Regions from separate parts of the Geodermatophilus sp. URMC 63 genome, predicted to be linked through region 2. Evidence: riboswitches for the same ligand, from Rfam matches in the RefSeq annotation. Region 2 holds a riboswitch; the other holds the start of a gene.
The links. Region 2 has a riboswitch for cyclic di-AMP ahead of ACWIZO_RS07490 (aggregation-promoting factor C-terminal-like domain-containing protein). Riboswitches for the same ligand answer to the same signal wherever they lie in the genome.

Region 1: linked by a shared signal. The riboswitch ahead of ACWIZO_RS18110 (aggregation-promoting factor C-terminal-like domain-containing protein) and the one ahead of ACWIZO_RS07490 (aggregation-promoting factor C-terminal-like domain-containing protein) in region 2 are both predicted to bind cyclic di-AMP.

The regions. Positions count from the first base shown of each region.
Region 1 is NZ_CP199956.1:3,700,986-3,708,162, forward strand. It holds gene ACWIZO_RS18090 (FMN-binding glutamate synthase family protein) at 1-1,057, shown strand, start outside; gene ACWIZO_RS18095 (FMN reductase) at 1,142-1,774, opposite strand; gene ACWIZO_RS18100 (LLM class flavin-dependent oxidoreductase) at 1,771-2,868, opposite strand; gene ACWIZO_RS18105 (hypothetical protein) at 3,111-4,034, shown strand; cyclic di-AMP (ydaO/yuaA leader) riboswitch at 4,221-4,378, shown strand; gene ACWIZO_RS18110 (aggregation-promoting factor C-terminal-like domain-containing protein) at 4,589-5,566, shown strand; gene ACWIZO_RS18115 (hypothetical protein) at 5,821-6,291, opposite strand; gene ACWIZO_RS18120 (class I SAM-dependent methyltransferase) at 6,495-7,154, shown strand.
Region 2 is NZ_CP199956.1:1,534,417-1,541,593, forward strand. It holds gene ACWIZO_RS07470 (winged helix DNA-binding domain-containing protein) at 1-819, opposite strand, end outside; gene ACWIZO_RS07475 (GNAT family N-acetyltransferase) at 873-1,439, shown strand; gene ACWIZO_RS07480 (NAD-dependent epimerase/dehydratase family protein) at 1,462-2,361, opposite strand; gene ACWIZO_RS07485 (EAL domain-containing protein) at 2,455-3,693, opposite strand; gene ACWIZO_RS07490 (aggregation-promoting factor C-terminal-like domain-containing protein) at 3,881-4,489, opposite strand; cyclic di-AMP (ydaO/yuaA leader) riboswitch at 4,738-4,895, opposite strand; gene ACWIZO_RS07495 (VOC family protein) at 5,128-5,553, opposite strand; gene ACWIZO_RS07500 (TcmI family type II polyketide cyclase) at 5,585-6,415, opposite strand; gene ACWIZO_RS07505 (cytochrome P450 family protein) at 6,412-7,177, opposite strand, start outside.

The sequences.
Region 1 (7,177 bases), 2.2 Mb from region 2:
GCACAACACGGGGGAGGGCGGGCTGTCGGCCCACCACCGGCACGGCGGCGACCTGGTCCTCCAGCTCGGCACCGCCTACTTCGGCTGCCGCGACGAGGACGGCCGCTTCGACCTCGAGCGGCTGAGGGACCTGGTGGCCGGAGCCCCGGTGCGGGCGATCGAGATCAAGCTCAGCCAGGGCGCCAAGCCGGGGCTGGGCGGCGTGCTCCCGGCCGCGAAGGTGTCGGCCGAGATCGCCGCGGCCCGTGGGGTGCGCGAGGGGGTCGACTGCGTGAGCCCGTCGCGGCACGCGGAGTTCAGCGACGTCGACAGCATGCTCGACTGGGTCGAGCTGCTCGCCGCCGAGACCGGCCTGCCGGTGGGGATCAAGTCCGCCGTCGGGGACATGGCGTTCTGGGACGAGCTCACCGACCTGATGGCCACGACCGGCCGCGGTGTGGACTTCGTGACCGTCGACGGCGGCGAGGGCGGCACCGGCGCCGCGCCGCTCATCTTCACCGACTCGGTGTCGCTGCCGTTCCAGCTCGGCTTCGCGCGGGTGTACTCCACCTTCGCCCGCCGGGGCCTCGCCGAGCGGGTCACCTTCATCGGAGGCGGCAAGCTCGGCCTGCCCGACAACGCCGTCGTGGCGTTCGCGCTGGGCTGCGACATGGTCAACGTCGCCCGCGAGGCGATGCTGGCCATCGGCTGCATCCAGGCGCAGAAGTGCCACACCGACACCTGCCCGACCGGCGTCGCCACCCAGAACGCCTGGCTGGCGCACGGCCTGGACCCGGCGCTGAAGTCGGTGCGGCTGGCCAACTACCTGGCCACGCTGCGCCGCGACCTGCTCAAGGTGGCCGAGGCCTGCGGCGTCGAGCACCCCGGGCTGATCGACACCGGTTCGGTGGAGATCCTGGACGGGCGGACCGCGTCGACGCCGCTCGGGGACGTGTACGGCTACGAGCCCGGCTGGGGGCTGCCCTCGGCCGCCGACCGCGCGGAGATCGTCTCGATCATGACGGGCGAGGCCCCCCAGGGCGGGACGGCGCCCCCCTCGGAGGACGCCGCCCGCTGAAGCCCGAACCCCTCCCGGCGATCATGGCGCCGGTACGACCTGCGGAGCCCGGTGGGTGGTCCCGGCGCCGTGATCGCGGTCGGGTCAGGCGCCGCTGCCGCGGAGGAGGTCCTCGAAGGAGGGGACGTCGGCGAACAGGTCGGCCGGGCGGGCGGACGCCGGCCGGCCGGTCACGACGTCGGCCAGCTCGCCGGCCGCCCGGACGATCCGCCGCGACAGCTCGCCGCCGTCGCCACCCGCCCAGTCCTCGCTCGCGGCGAACACCGCCGTCGGCACGGTCACCGCGCGCAGGTGGGCGAACAGCGGCCGCATCGCGTGCTCGAGCACCAGCGAGTGCCGCGCCGTGCCGGCGGTCGCCCCGAGCAGCACCGGCCTCCCGGTGAGCGCGTCCTCGTCCAGCACGTCGACGAAGGACTTGAACAGCCCGCTGTAGGAGGCGGTGAACACCGGGGTGACGGCGATGACCGCGTCGGCGCCGGTCACCGTCCCGATCGCCGCGCGCAGGGCCGCGTCCGGGAAGCCGGTGACGAAGGCGTCGGCCAGGTCGCGGGCGTGCTCGCGCAGCTCGACGACCTCCACGACGGCGTCCTCGCCGCGCTCGCGCAGCGCCGCGACGGTCGCCGTCGCCAGCCGGTCGGCCAGCAGCCGGGTCGACGACGGCGTCGACAGCCCGGCGCTGACCACGGCCAGGGTCCGGGTGGTGGTGCGGGTGGTCATGCCGAGACCTCCTCCGGGGTGCGCTGCCGGGCGGCGACGAGCGAGGCGTGCGTGGGGGCGTCGGGCACGTGCGCGGGCTTGAGCGCGGCGAACTCCCGGCGCAGCACCGGCACGACCTCCTCGCCCAGGACGTCCAGCTGCTCGAGCACCGTCTTCAGCGGCAGGCCGGCGTGGTCGACGAGGAACAGCTGCCGCTGGTAGTCGCCGACGTAGTCGCGGAAGCCGAGCGTGCGCTCGATGACCTGCTGCGGGCTGCCGACGGTCAGCGGCGTCTCGCGGGAGAAGTCCTCCAGCGAGGGGCCGTGGCCGTAGACCGGCGCGTTGTCGAAGTAGGGCCGGAACTCCCGGACGGCGTCCTGGCTGTTCTTCCGCACGAACACCTGCCCGCCCAGCCCGACGATCGCCTGGTCGGCCGAGCCGTGGCCGTGGTGCTCGAAGCGGGACCGGTAGAACTCGACCATCCGCTGCGTGTGCTCCTTCGGCCAGAAGATGTGGTTGGAGAAGAAGCCGTCGCCGTAGTAGGCGGCCTGCTCGGCGATCTGCGGGCTGCGGATCGAGCCGTGCCACACGAACGGCGGGACGCCGTCGAGCGGCCGCGGGGTCGAGGTGAAGCCCTGCAGCGGCGTGCGGAACCGGCCGGACCAGTCGACGACCTCGTCGTCCCACAGCTTCCGCAGCAGCGCGTAGTTCTCCACCGCCAGCGGGATGCCGTTGCGGATGTCCTGCCCGAACCACGGGTAGACCGGCCCGGTGTTGCCGCGGCCCATCATGAGGTCGACCCGGCCGCCGGCCAGGTGCTGCAGCATCGCGTAGTCCTCGGCGATCTTCACCGGGTCGTTGGTGGTGATCAGCGTGGTCGCCGTCGACAGCTGCAGCGTCGAGGTCTGCGCCGCGATGTAGGCCAGCGTGGTGGTGGGGGAGGAGGAGAAGAACGGCGGGTTGTGGTGCTCGCCGAGGGCGAAGACGTCGAGCCCGACCTCCTCGGCCTTCCTCGCGATCGCGACGATGGCCTGGATCCGCTCCGCCTCGCTGGGGGTGCGGCCGGTGGTGGGGTCGGTCGTGACGTCACTGACCGAGAAGACGCCGAACTGCATCTCGTGCTCCCTGTGGTTGAGAGTGCAACTACTGTTCGGCCCAACGGTGGTGGGCGGCCGGGCATTCCCCGGCTCCGGCTGCGGGCGGTAGTCGGGCGACCACGGCGTGGCGGACCACTCCGTCGGTGACCGTCCCGTGACCTGGTCCGACCCACCGATCGGGTGAACCGGCTGGGAGTCTGGCGGCCACCACCTGGATCGCCCGACGGGCCCGGGCGGGCATGACGGACCGGGGGGACCGGATGTCGAAGCACTCGCAGGGAACTGCTCCGGACGCCGGGGCGGACGCGGCCAGGCGCACGGCCTTCACGGGCAACACCGCCGCGGAGCACGTCCCGGCGAGGGGCCTCGACGGTCTGCTGGGCACCGGTCCGGTCTTCACACACGCACTGCGCGGGTACGACTGCCTGCAGGTCGACGACTACGTGGCCGCGGCCGAGACCGAGCTGCTGGTGCTCCGCCGGGAGAACGACCACCTGCTCAGCCGCTACGCCGCCTGCTCCGGTGACCTGCAGAACGCCCGCCGCCGGCTGGCCCAGCTGGTACGTGAGCGGGAGTCGCTCCCCAGCCCGGAGGATGCGCGCGCCCTGCTGCAGCGCGCCGAGGAGGAGGCCGACCAGGTGCGTGCCGAGGCGCGCGCGGAGGCCGAGGCGCGCCTGGCCAAGGTGGCGGAGATGCGCCAGGCGGTGACCGCGCTGCGCGAGCAGGCCCAGCGGGAGGCCGACGCACGGCGGGCGGAGGCGGCGGCCGAGCTGCAGGCGGTGCACCGCGAGGCCGAGGAGGCGCGGCGGGCGGCGGCGGCGCAGGCCCAGCGGGAGCGGGCCGCCGTCGAGGCGGAGCTGGCCGCGCTGCGCGCCGAGAAGGAGGGGGTGCGCGAGACGCTCCGGGTGCTGAACGGGCACGTCGACGACGCCCTGGCCGGTCTCGCCCGCGTGCTGCGCGGCGACGAGGGCGGTCCCGACCCGGCGGACACCGACGCGCTGCGGACCGACACGGTGCGCACCGGGGCGCTGCCCGACGACGTCTCGGTGCTCGCCGACCGGCGCGACGCCGCGGCCCGCGACGAGGGCCCCCGGACGCCGGACGGTGACCCGGCCGACGTCACGGCGCTGCGCGGGGACGCCGATCGGGGCGGGAACCGGAACGAGGTCGCCGCGGCGTCCTGACCCGGCGTGCGACCCGGCGTGCGACCCGGCGTCCTGACCTGCGCCGTCGCCGAGGGATGGCCCGCGCCGACTGCACCGTAACTCGTGTCACGTGTGCATCTCGCGTTCTGCTGTTGTCACGGGCAGGTAACGACACGTACCGTTCGTGACGTCCGGCTGGTCGTCTCGTCCCCTCCCGGGGAGCCCGGCCGGACGCCGCCGAGTCGTGTCCGCAGCCGCGGGCGCGAGCCGGGGACCCACCGCAGTCCTGGGGTGAATCGCCTGCCGAGCTCCGCTCGCAGCGCGTAGGGCTTCTTCCCGCCCGAACCCGTCAGCTAACTCGGTAGGCGGCATCGGAAGAAACGGAGACTCTCCGCATGCCCCGCCTCCGGGCCGCCGCGGCCCGCAGGTGCCGCCGGGTGCGCGTCCACCGCGCCATCTGAGTCCGGCCGCCGCCCTGCCCTGCTGACCCCGCGCCGCCGATCGCGCGTGGGGACCCGACGACCGCCGTGCGCCGGTCCCTGCCCGCGAACCGGGCTGCCGCGCGCGCACTCTCCCTCGGAGCCCTCACCCTCATGCCCCGCCGTACCCCGCACACGCCTGCCCACACGCTCGAGACCGTCGAGCTGTCCGCAGCCGCGAAGCCCGCCGACACCGCCGTCATGGACGCCGTCGGCACCGCGGACACCGCCCCCCGTCGTCGCGCCCGCCGCCTGGGCCTGCCGGCCCGCACCCGCGCCCGGCGCAGCAGCCCCCCGCTGGGCCCGCGCCGCCCCGCCCTGCTGCTGGCCACGGCCGCCGCCGGCGCCCTGGTCGTCGGCGTGGTGAGCACGAGCGGCCCGGCCGCCGAGGCCGGCACCGAGACGGCCGGCTCCACGGTGAGCGTGGCCGAGCAGCTCGGCCTCACCGGGCAGCCGACCGGGACCGCGGCGTCGCAGACCGCCGACCTCGCGCCGCTCGAGGACCTCGCCGCCTCCCGCAACGAGCGCTCCGCCGAGGAGACCAGCGCCGCCGAGGCGCAGGCCGCCGCCGACCAGGCCGAGCTCGACCGCCGCGCCGCTGAGGAGGCCGCCCGCCGCGCCGCCGAGGAGGAGGCCGCCCGCGCCGCCGCCGAGGCCCAGGCCGCCGCCGAGGCGCAGGCCGCCGCCGAGGCCCAGGCCGCGGCCGAGGCCCAGGCCGCGGCCGAGGCCGCCGCCGCCCAGCGGGCCGCCGCGGCGCCGGCCGCCCCCGCACCGGCGGCTGCACCTGCCGCCGCGCCGGCCGCCCGCGGCTCCTTCAAGGACTACGCCATGAGCAAGGTGGGCAGCGCCCAGCAGTTCGGCTGCCTGGAGAACCTGTGGGGCAAGGAGAGCGGCTGGAACCCCAACGCGCAGAACCCCTCCAGCACCGCCTACGGCATCCCGCAGTTCCTGGACTCCACCTGGGCCAGCACCGGCATCGCCAAGACCTCCGACGGCTACCGGCAGATCGACGCGGGCCTGATCTACATCGACAGCCGTTACGGCTCGCCGTGCGGTGCCTGGGCGCACTCGCAGGCCACCGGCTGGTACTAGGAGGACCCTGCTGCCCCCACGCCTCGCTCGGCTCGGCGCGGGACCCCGGCAGCAAGGCCGATCCGACTCGTCACCAGGCTCGGCGCGGGACCCCGCGCCCGCACCTCGCGGCGCCGTCACGTGCACGAGGCGCTGCGGGACGTAGGGGAGCGAACCCGGGCGGACTCCGGGGCGGACGAGGACCCGGCACGAGCACGGCCCCGCTGGCATCCGCTAGCGGGGCCGTGTCGCGTTCCGGGGTGGCCGCTGCCGGGTCAGGCGGTGTCCGGGGTGCAGGCGGTGTCCGGGGTGATGGAGGGCACCAGGTGTACCGACCCGGGTGGCTGCCGCTCGTACCACGCCCGGATCTCGGGAGTGATCCGCTCGACCTCCAGCACCGCCACCACCCCTCGCCCGCCGGGCACCGTGGACCGGCCGAGACCGATGATCGACCACTCCTCGGGGGTGCTGCGGGTGATGACGTCGGCATCGTCCTGGGACACTCCGGCGATGCCGGCGGGAACACGCCAGGCCGAGGGGGTGCCCGGCCCGGGGTGCCAGCGGGCGGTGTGCAGCGACCGCCCGTCCAGCCCCCCCTCGACGGCCACCCGAGCGCCGGCCGGCGGCAGGTCCGTCCCGAGCAGGTCCAGCTCCACCAGGGGCTCGCTCCCGGGCGGGCTGGTCGGGATCAGGACCAACCGGCCGCCGTCCTCCCTGACCGTGCCGGTCGCGGTGACGGTGTCCATGCGCTCCTCCTGGGGTGTGCGGATCTCGCCGATCCCAGCAGGTGTAGCTCCCACCCTCCGTCCTCCTGCGCGCGGCACTGCCACGACACGACCCGACGGGCCCTGCCTCGGTCTCCCACCCGGCCGTGGTGGGACCCCAGCGCCACGGACCGTCACCCGGGCCGCTCGCGACCGTCGCCGGCTCGGCACGTGACACTGGGGGCGTGACGGAGAGGGGGCCGGCCACCCGCGTGGTGCCCGCGGGGTTCGTCCGCGCGCACACGCAGGTGCGCCGGCCCTCGCTCGTCCCGGAGGTGCGGCTGCACGTCGCCGACGACGTCGTCGCCCTGTGGGAGGCGATGGAGGACGCGGCCGGCGGCGCCGGCGAGGCCCCGCCGTTCTGGGCCGCGGCCTGGCCCGGCGGGCAGGCCCTCGCCCGCGCCGTCCTCGACGGGCCGGTGACGGTGGCCGGGCACCGCGTCCTGGACCTGGGGTCGGGCAGCGGGCTCGTCGCGATCGCCGCCGTCCTCGCCGGCGCCCGCCACGTGCTGGCCAGCGACGTCGACCCGTTCTCCCGGACGGCGGTGGGCGTCAACGCCGGCCTGAACGGGGTGACCGGGATCAGCGTGGCCGGCGACGTCCTCGACCGGGAGCCGCCGGCCGTCGACGTCGTCCTGGCCGGCGACGTCTGCTACGACCGGGAGATGACCGAGCGGGTGCTGCCCTTCCTCGACCGGGCTCGGGCGTGCGGCTGCGAGGTGCTCGTCGGCGACCCGGGGCGGCCCTACCTGCCGCACGAGCGGCTGGAGCCCGTCGCCGCCTACGACGTGCCCGAGACCGAGGGCCCGGGGCTGCGCCGCACCACGGTGTGGCGGCTGCCGTGAGCGCTCCTGGCCCCCTCGACCAC
Region 2 (7,177 bases):
GTCGAACGGGCCGAGCAGCCGGGTGGCGGCGGGCGGCGGGCTCCCGAGCGCGTCGGCGTCGGCGGCCGGCAGCCAGCGGCGCTGCCCGTCGACCTCCACCTCCACGACGTCGTCGGGCCAGTGCGCCCGGACGTCCTGCACCGGCGCGTCGAGGTAGCCGGCGACGTGCTGCGGGGTGGCCGGGCCGAGCAGGCGGAGGTACCCGCGGACGACGTCGAGCCGCGCGGGCACGCTCTCGGCGGGCGCGAACCCCGGGACCGGCCGCAGCACCGGCGGGGAGGTGCCGGGCTCCAGCTCCAGCCCCGCCCGCAGCGCGGCGAGCCGGAACGGCTGCTCGTAGAGGTGCACCGCGCCGCAGGGCCGGCAGGAGCGGTTGTAGGGCTCCTCCATCGCGTCGGACAGCGCCCGCGACATGGCGCCCTTGACCATCGGGGTGGTGACGATCTCCCGCATCCGGTCCGCGATCCGGTCCAGCGCGGTCAGGACCGGGATGCCGGCCGCCCGCAGCGGCCGGGCCGCGTCGAACACGCGCTTGGCGGCGTCGGCCTCGGAGAACGGCGCGGTCGCGGCGGCGACGCCGGGCAGGTCGGCCCGGCGGTACAGGTGCGGTGCGCCGCGGACCGTCCACACGGTGGCCAGCTCCCCGGGCCCGGGGACGACGCCGCGGACCGCCAGCGCCCACAGCCCGCCGTCCGGGCCGGTGTCCTGCACGCCGAGGTCGAGGACGGCGGTGTCGGCGACCGTGCCGGCATCGCGGTCCAGCTGCTGGGCGGCGACCCGGTGGGCGAGGACGTCGCGGGCGGTGGCGGAGAGCGGCACGCTCCGCACCGTAGGCCCGGCCGGGGACGGGGTCCTCCTCCTAGCCTGGCGCGGTGCTCGACGGCCCGGTCACCTTCCGTCCCCTCACCCGCGCCGACCTCCCGCTGCTCACCCGCTGGCTGGAGGAGCCGCAGGTGGCCCGCTGGTGGGCGCACGAGACCACGCCCGAGGCGGTGGAGGCCGACTTCGGTCCCAGCATCGACGGCCGCGACGGCACGCAGGTGTGGGTGGTGTGCACCGGCGGCCGCCCGGTCGGGCTCGTGCAGCGCTACCGCCTCTCCGACGAGCCCGGGTACCTCGCCGAGCTCGCGCCGGTGGTCGACGTCCCGCCGCGGGCGCTGTCGATCGACTACCTGATCGGCGAGCCCGACGTCCGGGGCGGGGGAGCGGGCGCGGCGGTGCTGCGGGCCTTCGTCGCCGACTGCTGGGCGGCGTACCCCGACGCCGACGCCGTCCTGGTGCCGGTGGCCGCGGGCAACGTCGCGTCCTGGCGGGCGCTGGAGAAGGCGGGGTTCACCCGCGTCGCCGAGGGCCCGCTGACGCCGGACAACCCGGTCGACCCGCCCGACCACGTCGTCTACCTGCTGCGCCGGCCGGGCGACGGCGGCCCCACCGGATAGGACCGCGGCGCGCGGCCGCCGCTCACCGCGCGACGGCCACGCCGGCGAGCAGGCCGTCGCGGACGGACGGGAAGCGGGGCGCCCAGCCGGTGGTCGTCCGCAGCCTGCGGTTGCTGACCCGTTGCGAGCGGACCAGTGACTCGGCCGGCCCGCCGGCCAGTGCGGCGGCGCGTCCCGGGAGCGAGAGCAGCGGCCGCCGGCCGACCGCCGTCCCCAGCGCGGCGGCGTACTCACGGCGGGTCACCGGCTCGTCGTCGACGACGTCGTAGAGCCCCGCCGGTGCGCCCAGGGCGGCGACCACGGCGGAGGCGGCGTCGGCCAGGTGGATCGAGGACAGGTAGGCCCCCGGTGCGCCGGCGACGAAGGCGACGCGCCGGCGGGCCAGGCGCAGCAGCAGGTCGGTGTGCCCCGAGCCCGGCCCGTAGAAGAGCCCGAAGCGGAGCACCACGCTGTTCGCGACGCCGCGCGCGTTCTCCTCCGCCGCGAGGTTCGCCTCCGCCAGCGGGAAGGGGTCGGGTGCGACGTCCTCGTCGATCCACCCGGCCCCGCGGTCGGGGTAGAGGAAGGTGATCGACTCCTGGACGAGGCGGCCGACCCCGGCCGCCCGCACCGCCGCGGCGACGGCGGCCGAGCCCTCGCGGCGCACCCGCTCGTTGGCCGCCCAGGCCGACGGTCGGAGGAACGTCGACGGCGTCGGGATCGCGGTGGCGAGGTTGGCGACCGCGTCGTGGCCGGCGAACGCGTCGCTCAGCGCCGGACGGTCGAACAGCGACACCCCGCTCGGGACGGCGCCCAGCGCGGCCAGGCCCGCCGCCTTGGCCGGTGTCCGCGCCAGCGCGGTGACCTCGTGCCCGGCGGTGAGCAGGGCCGGGACGACGTGCCCCCCGATGGCCCCGGTGGCACCCGTGACGTACACCCGCACGTCGGCTCCTCTCCCCGGTGGCGACCGCGACCCACCCTGCCCGAGGACGCGCGCGCCCGGGAGGGCCGGCGGCGCGGGGCGGACGGGTGCCGCTCAGGCGGGGAGGAGTCCGGGGTGCGCGAGGCCGGCCGGCCGGGGCCCGGGGACGGCGGGCTCCGGGCCGGCGGGGGCGAGGGCCTCCGGTGGCCCGGGGCGGCCGAAGTGCCAGCCCTGCCCGAGGTCGACGCCGAGCCCGAGCAGTGCCGCGGCCTCCTCGGCGGTCTCGATGCCCTCGGCGACCACGGTGACGCCGCAGCCGTGGCCGAAGGTGACCAGCGACTCCACCAGCTTGGTCAGCACGGGGTCGGTGGTCAGGCCGCTGACGATGCTGCGGTCCATCTTGATGACGTCGGGGGCGGTGACCACGATGTGCCGCAGCGAGGAGAAGCCGGCGCCGACGTCGTCGATGGCCAGCCGCATGCCCCCGGCGCGGAAGGGCAGCAGCGCGCTGCCGAGGGCGTCGTAGTCCGCGACCGGGTCGTGCTCGGAGAGCTCGAGCAGGACCCGGTGCAGCGGCAGCGTGTGCAGCAGCGCGGAGAACTCCGGCGTCAGCAGGGTCTGCGGCGAGACGTTCATCGCCACGTAGCCGTCGACGCGGTCGAGGTGCTCGGCGGCGCGCCGCAGGGCCAGCAGCTCGACCTCGTGGCCGCGGCCGATGCTGTGCGCCTCCTCGAAGACGACGTCGGGGCCCTTGCCCCAGTCGGCGGGGAAGCGGCTGAGCGCCTCGGCGCCCACGCGGTCCCCGGTGGCCAGGTCGACGATCGGCTGCAGGACGACGGTCGGCCCACCGGAGGTGATCAGCGGGTCGAGCCGGCCGTCGATGTCGTCGCGGCGCTGCTGCGCGCGGAGCTCGGGCTCGATGATCACCGAGGCGGCCGACGCGAGGACCTCCATGAGGGCCTCGTCGCGCCGGGTGAGCTCCTTGTCGGAGGTGAAGCCGAAGGCGCAGAAGGTGCCGTAGAGGCTGCCGTCGGACAGCCGGACCGGCGTCGAGACGTAGCTGCGGATCCGCGGGATGCGCGCCGAGGGCAGCGACATCGCCAGCGGGTACCGCTTCACGTCGTCGATGACGGGGGGCAGGTCCCCGTCGAGGATCTTCTGGCAGAACGACGTCTCCTGGACGACCTTCGCGCCCTCCTGGACGAGGACCGGCACGCGGGCGTCGACCACCTCCAGGTGCTGGGTGGTCCCGTCCATGCGCGTCAGGAACGCCACGGGCATGTGCAGCGACGTCCTCGCCGTGCGCAGCAGGTCGGCGATCTGCTGCTCGGCGTCAGTGCGCTTCCTGGCCATCGTGTGCTCCCGTCCGGAGGGTCCTCCTCTGCATCGACGCAGGGGGCGGACACCTGGAACGGCCGGGAGCCGATCTCACCCGGACCGGTGAGACGGTCCGGCAGGCGCCTCCCGGGAGGGACCGCGGGGACGCCTGCGCCGGGGGCCCGCTCCCGCTGCTGAGAGGGGGCCCGCGGCGGTCAGGGGATCAGTACCAGTTGTTCGCCTGGTGGAAGTCCCAGGCGGCGCAGGAGCTGCCGTACCGGTTCTCGATGTAGATCAGGCCGGCGTCGATCTGCCGGTAGGGGTCCGACGTCTTGGCGATGCCGGTGCTGGCCCACGTGGAGTCCAGGAACTGCGCGATGCCGTAGGCGGTGCTGGTGGGGTTCTGCGCGTTGGGGTTCCACCCGCTCTCGGCCTCCCAGAGCGCGTCGAGGCAGCCGAACTGGGTGCTGTTCCCGACCTGGCCGGCGGCGTAGTCCTTGTACGCCTGCTCGCCGGTGGCGGCCGGTGCCGGCGCGGGGGCCGGGGCGGGAGCGGGCGCGGGGGCGGGAGCGGGCGCGGGGGCCGGTGCCGGCGCGGGGGCCGGCGCGGGAACGGCCGCGGGCGCGCCGTCCCGGTTGCCGCCCCACTGCCCCGTGGAGCCGCGGTCGCCGGGGTTCCACTCGTCGGCCTGCGCGACCGCCTGGCCGCCGAAGGCAAGGCCGAGGGTCATGACCCCCGTGGCGGTCAGCAGGAGCAGGGCGCGGCGGCGCGGCGGCGCGGCGGCGGGGGCGTTCTGGGCACAGGTGTGCTCGACAGCGGTGCGTGCGTGCATGGAGACGTCCTCCTGGAGACGCGGTCACCGTCGATCGGCGCCGCGGCGGTCGGGATGGGCTGCGGGCACCACGCCGTGCGCGCGGTGCCCGGGCGGGCAGGGCTCGACAGCCGGGCGTGCGGCAGCGGCCGGACACGGGGCCCGGCGGACGGCGCCGTACGACGGCTGGTGCGTGTACGTGGGCAGGCGGGAGCGCGACGGTCCCGGACCTGGACGCGCGGGGGCGGTGCCCCAGGCGCGAGTGATCTCCGTTCTCCCCGGGCCGCCTACCAGGTGAGCTGACGGGTTCGGGCTGGGAGTGCCCTACCCGCTCCCGGCGACGGCCGGGAGCGGGACTCACCCCGGTGGTACTGGTGGGTCCCCGGCTCGCGCCCACGGTGTGGACGCGACTCGGCGGCATCCGGCAGGGAGCCCCCGGGACGGAGGCGAGACGCCCGGCCGGACGCGGAAACGCTAAGGACGGGACCGGTCCGTGACAATCTCGTGACCTGAAACGGGTCGACCCGCGGTGCGACAGGCCGACGCCACGCCCCGGATCGCACTCGGGACGTCACGCCCCGCGACCACCGGGGCCCGGACGCACCGCAACCGCCGGGACCCAGCGGTCCCGGCGGTCGCGGTGCCGGCAGCGTGCGGTGTCAGGCGTTCCAGGGCGGCGCCCCACGCCGGAAGTCGGCGGCGGGGTGCTGGTCGGAGACGAGGCCGACCACGTTGCCGAAGGGGTCGACGACGGCCGCACTGACCACCGGCCCGTGCGGCGTGAGGGGGATGTACTCCTTGGCGCCCATCGAGGCGAGTCGCTCGAGGACGGCGTCGAGGTCGTCCACCCACCAGTTCCCGATCACGCCGCCCGGCTCGAACGCCGCGCTGAACGGGGCGGCGGTACGGGCGGCGATCGCCAGGCGGGTCCTCTCGTCGAGGTCGAACGCGGCATAGCTCAGCCGCCCGTCGGGTCCGGGCCGGGTGAAGGTGGGCCCCGAGCCCAGGACCTCCGTGTACCAGGCCGTGGCCGCGGCCACGTCGTCGGCCCAGTAGGTGAGCGACGCGATCCCGCGCAAGCTCATGGTGAGACCTCTTCTCGGTCGGTCGGCATCGTCAGTCCCCGGGTGTCCAGTCCGGGGCCGTCCAGCGGTGGAACACCCGGGCAACCGAGTCGCGTGGGGTCTGCCACGTCTCCGGGTTGTACGGGCTGACGTAGGGGGCGAGGTCGGCCATCACCTTGGCGAAGGCCGGTCGCATCGACTCGTGGTTCTCCCGCACGGCCGCGGCCTTGACGCGGTCCTGCTCCAGGAGGTGCACGAAGACGTCCTCCATCGAGTACAGCCAGCGGCCGGTGACGCCGGTCTCCGTCGGCAGCCCGCCGGCGTCGGACTCGGCGAACACCCGAGCGATGTCCTCCTCGGTGCCCGGCTTCATCCGCTGCACGATGACGGTCATCTCCCGGTCGGGGGAGACCTCACCCTCGGGCACCCACGAGTAGAACTGCTTGGCCACGGAGTGCGACGGGTTCTGCCAGTAGCTCGGGTAGGGCGTCACGTAGGGGGCGATGGCCTCGGCGATCGCCTGGAACGCCGGCAGGCCGCGGCGCTGCCCGGAGACCTCCGGGTCCTCCTTGCGCTCGATGACGTGCAGGTACAGGCCCTCGTAGGAGAGCAGGACGCGCCCGACGACGCCCATGTCCTGCGGCCGGGTCGTCCGGTCGTAGTAGGCGAACACCGGCCCCACCTTGTCCTCGGTGCCGGGGACCATCCGGCAGACGATGACGTTGCGGAACGGCCGCCACGAGGCCGAGGACCAGCTGGCGGGCGCCGTGGACGTGTTCGTGAACTCGACCGTGTCGTTCGCCCAGGGCGGTTCCGTGGGCGTCGTCGAGGCGTCGGCCGCCGGGTCGGCCGACGTGCTGGTCGACGGGGTCGTCTGGGTCATCGCGTGCCTCCAGGGACGGGAGTGGGGGTGAATCGGAGGGGGAGCTCCAGCAACCCGCGGAAGGCCGAGGCCGCGGGGAGCCACTGCAGGTCCTCGACGGGGACGTCGAGGCGCAGGTCGGGCAGGCGGACGAGGATCCGCCGCAGTGCGGTCGTCGCCTCCAGCCGGGCCAGGGCGGTGCCCAGGCAGTAGTGGATGCCGTGGCCGAAGGCCAGGTGCGAGGTGGGGCCCCGGCTCAGGTCGAGCTCGTCCGGGTCGGGGACCAGCGCGGGGTCGTGGTTGGCCGCACTGAGCACGATGGTGACAATCGAGCCCGCCGGGACGGCGGCCCCGCCGATCTCGAGGTCCTCGGTGGCGAAGCGGAAGCTCGACACCGGCACCGACCCGTCGAAGCGCAGCAGCTCCTCCACGGCGTCCGGGATCCGGGAGGGGTCCTGCAGCAGCTCGGCCAGCTCCTCGGGGTGGGTCAGCAGCGCGACGACGGCGTTGCCGAGGAAGTCCGACGTCGTCTGGTAGCCGGCGAACAGCAGCAGGAAGGCGCTGGAGACCAGCTCGGCCTCCGAGAGCCGGCCGTCCCCGTCGCGGGCGGCGATCAGGGCGCTGACCAGGTCCTCGCCGGGCTGCTCGCGCTTGGCGGCGACCAGGCCGGTGAAGTACGCGTGCAGCCGCGACTGCGCCTGACCGATGGCGGCCCGGTCCTCCTGGGGGCTGCGCCCGCCGGTGCCGACGGTCCGGATGACCTGGGTGCCGGCCAGGATCTCC